DNA from 3 places in the Providencia sp. 6390 genome. Region 1 is predicted to be linked to each of the others. Evidence: predicted binding sites of a transcription regulator. Region 1 holds the regulator's gene; each other region holds the start of a gene.
What was found. The regulator ArgR, encoded in region 1, controls arginine synthesis, uptake and breakdown. The targets are predictions, from matches to a motif close to ANTGAATAAAAATACANT.
Positions count from the first base shown of each region.

Region 2: the regulator ArgR is predicted to act here: its motif matches at 1,111-1,128, upstream of argA (amino-acid N-acetyltransferase).
Region 3: the regulator ArgR is predicted to act here: its motif matches at 691-708, upstream of argC (N-acetyl-gamma-glutamyl-phosphate reductase).

Region 1 covers NZ_JBYVYL010000005.1:273,304-275,580, reverse strand. Annotated here, with positions in the region: gene mpl (UDP-N-acetylmuramate:L-alanyl-gamma-D-glutamyl-meso-diaminopimelate ligase) at 1-455, shown strand, start outside; gene argR (transcriptional regulator ArgR) at 633-1,103, opposite strand; gene mdh (malate dehydrogenase) at 1,649-2,277, shown strand, end outside.
Region 2 covers NZ_JBYVYL010000007.1:225,563-227,839, forward strand. Annotated here, with positions in the region: gene argA (amino-acid N-acetyltransferase) at 1-1,076, opposite strand, end outside; gene amiC (N-acetylmuramoyl-L-alanine amidase AmiC) at 1,322-2,277, shown strand, end outside.
Region 3 covers NZ_JBYVYL010000008.1:236,927-239,203, forward strand. Annotated here, with positions in the region: gene argE (acetylornithine deacetylase) at 1-644, opposite strand, end outside; gene argC (N-acetyl-gamma-glutamyl-phosphate reductase) at 747-1,751, shown strand; gene argB (acetylglutamate kinase) at 1,790-2,277, shown strand, end outside.

The DNA.
Region 1 (2,277 bases):
TTAACGCGCGTCGCCGTTTAGAATTACGTGGTGTTGAAAATGGCGTGAGTGTTTATGATGACTTCGCTCATCATCCTACGGCGATCTTAGCGACGCTCGAAGCGCTACGCAGTAAGGTTGGTGGCACATCGCGTATTATTGCTGTATTGGAGCCTCGCTCTAACACCATGAAAATGGGGATCAGTAAAAACGATATAGCTCCAGCACTAGGTCGTGCTGATGAAGTGTTTCTTTTCCAACCATCAAACATTCCTTGGATGGTTACTGATATTGCAGAAAATTGTGTCCAACCTGCGCGCTGGAGTTCTGATATTGAAGCACTGACGAATATGGTGATCGAAACTGCACAGCCCGGTGATCATATTTTAGTCATGAGTAATGGTGGCTTTGGTGGGATCCACGGTAAATTGCTGGCAGGGCTAAAAAAGAAAGCAGAATTTGAGCACGAAGAGTAGTATTTTTCAAAAATTTTAACGACTGTCGCCGAACATAATGCGTTTGTCAGCAGTCTGAGGCAGCTGAGGCTGCCTTTTTCATTCATATAGTGAATGAACTGCCTATGAAAGAAAGTTAGACAAAATATTCGGATGAAGAAGGCGGCGAGAAAGCTCCCGCCTGTGATAGAGTTTTGATTAAAGTTCTTGATCAAATAACGTCAGAATGGCTTCATAAAGCTCTTCGGTAGTGAAGTTATTGGCAGGGGTTGAAAAAATGGTGTCATCACCTGCGATACTTCCCAAAATACCTTCTGCTTTGCCCAAAGAATCGAGTAAGCGAGCGATTAGCTGTGCTGCACCTGGGCTAGTTCTAATAACAACCACTGAGTGGTTATAATCGATATCGAGAACAAGGTTTTTTAGCGGACTAGTCGCTGTTGGTACGCCCGGCTCTGCTGGTAAGCAGTAGACCATTTCCATTTTTGCGTTACGTGTTCGTACAGCACCGAACTTTGTTAACATTCTGGAAATTTTGGATTGGTTGATATTTTCAAACCCTTGCTCTTGTAGTGCGATAACTATCTCAGCTTGCGAGCTAAATTTTTCTTCTTTTAGTAGGGCTTTAAAAGCCTTAACCAAGTCTTCTTGTTTAGACGGTGTACGCATAATAAACCCATCCTTTGACTATAAATTGAGTTGCATTATCCGTAAATGTGAATTTTTATGCAACAAAATTGCGTGGTGACGATTTTATAGATAATAGCAACTCATTATCTTCATTAGATTTTGATCAAAGAATCGTTTTGTAATAGTGATCTTGCTATGAATTCAGCAAACAAAATAGTAAGTTATTTTAAACGGTTATCTATTTTTTTTCGGAAAATATGACAAGTCGCATAGAGAGATAATGCAATTTGCCAATAAAAGGTGTAAATTTTTTGTTAATCACTTTGTGAAGTAAATCATGAACGGCAGTAAAAACAGTTTATTATGCAAAAATCAATAGTGATAAAAACTATTTGTTAAAAAAGTGCCCCTTATCTCATTAACAGATAAGGATTTTGTTTAGAATAGTCAAAATCAATGTTGAAAATTATTTGCGTTAATATGTTTCAGTATCTGTTAATGAATTGTTTTTTATCAGTAATGTACTAAATACATAACAAGATGAATTCATATACTTTTTAAAGTACAAATAAAGGAGTTTCAGAATGAAAGTTGCAGTTCTCGGTGCAGCAGGTGGTATCGGTCAGGCTCTGGCCCTTCTTCTTAAAAATCAGCTCCCAGCAGGTTCAGAACTCTCTCTCTACGACATCGCACCAGTAACTCCAGGTGTCGCCGCAGACCTCAGCCACATTCCTACCGACGTTAAAGTTGTTGGTTTTTCAGGTGAAGATGCAACGCCAGCACTGAAAGGTGCCGATGTTGTTCTGATCTCTGCTGGTGTTGCACGTAAACCAGGTATGGATCGTTCAGACCTATTTAATGTTAACGCAGGTATCGTGCGTAATTTGGTTCAGCAAATTGCAACGACTTGCCCGAAAGCATTGATCGGCATTATCACTAACCCAGTTAACACTACGGTTGCTATCGCTGCTGAAGTATTGAAAAAAGCAGGCGTATATGACAAAAACCGCTTATTTGGTGTGACAACACTGGATATTATCCGTTCTAACACTTTCGTTGCTGAACTGAAAGGCAAGAAAACTCACGAAATCGAAGTGCCAGTTATCGGCGGGCACTCAGGTGTGACAATTCTACCTTTATTGTCTCAGATCCCTGGTGTAAGTTTCACTGATGAAGAAGTTGCTGCATTAACTAAGCGTATCCAAAATGCAGG
Region 2 (2,277 bases), on a different contig from region 1:
AATTTTTCATCGGGGTAGGGGTATAGAGCAGCGCAAGCAATTATTAAACTATCACGTTCAATGATGGTAAATTTATCAATTTCCATCTCAAGTTGTTCTCTTGAGCGCCTAACGAGGATCCCTTGTTGTTCAAGAGGGCGAATAAGCTCAAGGATCCCGCCGATATCATTAATATTGGCACGACGGATTTGCTCTGCACTTTCCATAACAATTTGTGTGCCAATACCTTCACGAGAAAACAATTCTTGGATCAATGCGCCATTTTCTTGATAGCTTAACAGGTGGCTTCGGCGTACTCCACGGCGGCAAGCTTTTGCAGCTCCACGCAAGAAACGAACGGTACCTGAATAGTAGTCGCCCTCAGACTCTAGTTCTTGAATGCGAATTTCTGCATCATTTGGGAACAATTCAGATAAAATATTGCCTTCTTTATCCGCCACACCTTGTGAAGAACAAAAGCCAATTAATTTTTCAGCTTTCATTTTGACAGCAAGTTGAGTTGCAACCTCTTCTGAAGTGAGGTTGAAACTTTCACCAGTGACAGAAACAGCAACCGGCCCAATCAGCACGATAGAACCATTGTCGAGCTGCTTATTAATAGCATCTTCATCAATACGGCGAATACGTCCGCTGTGGCAATAATCAACACCGTCATCAATGCCAAGTGGCTGAGCAATGACAAAGTTCCCACTGACCACATTGATGTGAGCACCTTGTAATGGGGTATTGCTTAAGCTCATTGACAAACGTGCGGTAATATCAAGCAATAGAGCCCCTGAAGCTTGTTTAACATATTCAAGTGTATTCGAGTCAGTGACTCGAGTATGTTTATGATAAACGGCTTCATAATTATGTTCAGCTAAAATGCCTTCGATTTGTGGTCGAGCGCCATAAACCACTATAATGCGGATCCCAAGGCTATGTAATAGACCTATATCGTTGACAATACTTGGAAAATTTTCATGCGCAATTGCTTCGCCACCAAGCATAATAATAAATGTTTTGCCGCGGTGGGCATTGATATAAGGAACCGAATGGCGAAACTCATCAACCAATTCGGTGCTGCGCTCTTTCATAACCACCCTCTTAAGTGAATTTTTATTCGCTAATAATGTATTTTTATTCTTTTTGGCGATAAATATCAAGTAAAAGATAAAATAAGGTTTGTAACATTATTATTATTAGCATTTACATATATAGATATTTAAAAGTGTATTCTTAATGACAGTATGCTAATGATTCGTTAGAGTTATCTTTCTGGCCTCTATTTGGCTTTTATTCTAAAATCACCTGATATTATGTTTTAGGTTCGGAATTATTGATGAGTCACCAAGAGCACAGTTCATCTAAGCGTCGCTTTATTAAAGGGGCTGCAGCAGTTATGTTGCTCAGCGTCAGCCCATTCGGTTTTGCTGCGAGTAGTAACGTTATTGCTGTTCGTATTTGGCCCGCATCATCTTATACACGTGTGACGTTAGAATCGAATGTCCCGTTAAAGTATCGCCAGTTGGTATTGCATAACCCCGAGCGCATAGTTATCGACCTCGAAGGGGTGCAGCTGAATAATGTTCTGAAGCAAATGGGAACGCAAATTCAATCTCGAGATCCTCACTTAAAATTAGTCAGGGTCGGGCAGTTTGATCCAAAAACAGTACGTTTAGTTTTCGAAGTTAAAAATAAAGTCAGCCCACAAATTTTTACCATGGGGCCAGTTGCTGAATTTAAAAATCGCTTAGTGATGGACTTTTATCCACAAGGAGTCAATGCAACGGATGATCCATTACTTGCATTACTAGAAGATTACAATAAAGGCGATTTAGAAGAAAAAATGCCTGCTCAAGCCAAAAAACCGGGTAAAGCAGGCAAAGACCGCCCAATTATTATTATGATAGATCCTGGGCATGGTGGTGAAGACCCTGGTGCAATAGGTAAATATAAAACGCGTGAAAAAGATGTGGTGTTGCAAATTGCACGGCGTCTAAAAGCGTTGATTGATAAAGATCCTGAAATGCGTGCTTATATGACGCGTAATGAAGATGTATTTATTCCATTGAAAGTTAGGGTGGCGAAGGCCCGCAAAATGCAAGCAGACTTGTTTGTGTCCATCCATGCTGATGCCTTTACCAATCGTTCTGCAAATGGCTCTTCAGTTTTTGCATTGTCAACCAAAGGGGCAACGAGTAATACAGCCCGTTACCTTGCTCAAACTCAGAACGAAGCTGACTTAATTGGTGGGGTGAGTAAGAGCGGAGATGCTTACCTTGATCATACAATGCT
Region 3 (2,277 bases), on a different contig from region 1:
TGGCTAATGGACTCGTGCATTAGCTCAATTGCATTAACGCCTCGTGCGGGGTCGCTTGAATGCCCTGATTGACCCGTAATACGAATGGCATTTGAAAGGTGCCCTTTATGTGCTCGTATTGGCTGCAATGAGGTTGGTTCACCAATAATAGCAAAGTCAGGACGCAATTGAGTGCTTGCCGCAAAATAACGAGCTCCTGCCATGGAGGTTTCTTCATCAGCAGTTGCAAGAATATGCAGCGGACGAGTAAATTTACGGGTATCAATATCACGCAGCGCATCAACAATAAAAGCAAAAAAGCCTTTCATGTCGGCAGTACCTAACCCATACAGTTTGCCATCATGTTCAGTTAGCGCAAAAGGATCTTTGCTCCAACGGCCTTCATCGAATGGCACGGTATCCGTGTGACCGCACAGCATGAGGCCACCACTGCCTTCACCAATTGACGCCAGTAGGTTGTATTTATCACGGGTATCCGGTACGGGTTGAATATTCACCGTAAATCCGAGGGTTTCTAGCCAGCCGCCAAGTAACTCAACCAGCGCTTTATTGCTCTGATCGAGTTGCGCATCAGTTGCACTGATGGACGGAGTGGCAATTAATTGACGATAAATCTCAATAAATGCAGGTAATTTAATATTCACTGTTGACAGCCTTTATCCATAATAGTATCAATATTCATGCACTTTATTTGAATAAAAATACACATTAAACTGTTTGGGTCACGAGTACAAGGTAGAAAGTATATGTTGAACACACTCATTATCGGGGCCAGTGGCTATACTGGAGCGGAATTAGCAGCTTATCTGCAACGTCATCCTGAAATAAACCTTCAGGGGTTGATGGTATCAGCGCAAAGTGCTGATGCAGGTAAATGCTTTTCTGATTTACATCCCCAGTATAAAGGTATTATCGATCTTTCAGTGCAACCGTTGACCGATGTTGCAGCAGCAGCACAAGGTATTGACGTAGTCTTTCTTGCAACGGCTCATGAAGTCAGCCATGACATCGCCCCTCAATTTTTGGAAGCTGGTTGTGTCGTGTTTGATCTATCAGGTGCTTATCGTGTTCAAGATGCTGCTTTCTACCCACAATACTATGGTTTTGAACATACAAACAGCAAATGGTTAGATCAAGCAGTTTACGGTCTTGCAGAATGGCAGGCTGATAAAATTCGCCAAGCACAGTTGATTGCTGTGCCGGGGTGCTATCCAACCGTTTCTCAGCTAGCACTTAAACCGTTGATTGAAGCTCAATTACTTGATGAACAAATGTGGCCTGTGATCAACGCAACTAGTGGTGTTTCAGGCGCGGGGCGCAAAGCTTCAATGACTAATAGTTTTTGTGAAGTGAGTTTACAGCCTTATGGCATTTTTACTCATCGTCATCAGCCAGAAATAGCCACTCATTTAGGTCGTGAAGTGATCTTCACTCCACATTTAGGCAATTTTGCACGTGGTATTTTAGCCACCATTACTTGCAAAGTGAAAGCAGGGGTGACTGATGAGCAAATTCGTCAGGTATTCAAAAATGCCTATCAAGGTAAGCCTTTGGTGCGTTTGTATGATAAAGGTGTGCCTGCACTTAAATCGGTGGTTGGTACGCCATTTTGTGACATCGGTTTGGTGTTAAAAGGCGAACATCTGATATTAGTGGGAACAGAAGACAACTTATTAAAAGGTGCAGCTGCACAGGCAGTGCAATGCATGAATATCCGTTTCGGTTTTAATGAAACTCAATCATTACTTTAGTGCCATTACGGTCAATGAACTTATAAAGGATCAACCCCATGCAACCATTAGTGATTAAATTGGGTGGTGTATTACTCGATAGCGAAGAAGCGTTAGAGAGGTTGTTTACGGCATTGCAAACTTATCGCCAGTCTCATCAAAGACCATTAGTCATTGTGCATGGTGGTGGCTGTTTAGTTGATGAATTAATGCAAAAACTGCAATTACCGGTAGTTAAAAAGCAAGGTTTACGCGTCACGCCTGCTGAACAAATTGACATCATTACAGGCGCATTGGCAGGAACTGCGAATAAAACATTATTGGCGTGGGCGACTAAATATCAGCTGCAAGCCGTTGGTTTATCATTAGGTGATGGGCAAAGTGCGGTGGTAACCCAAATTAATGATGAGCTTGGTCATGTTGGTAGCGCAAAACCGGGTGATGCAAAATTGCTGCAATTGCTATTAGGTGCCGGTTATTTACCGATTATTAGTTCCATCGGAGTGACGACAGATGGCTTATTAATGAACGTCAATGCTGACCAAGC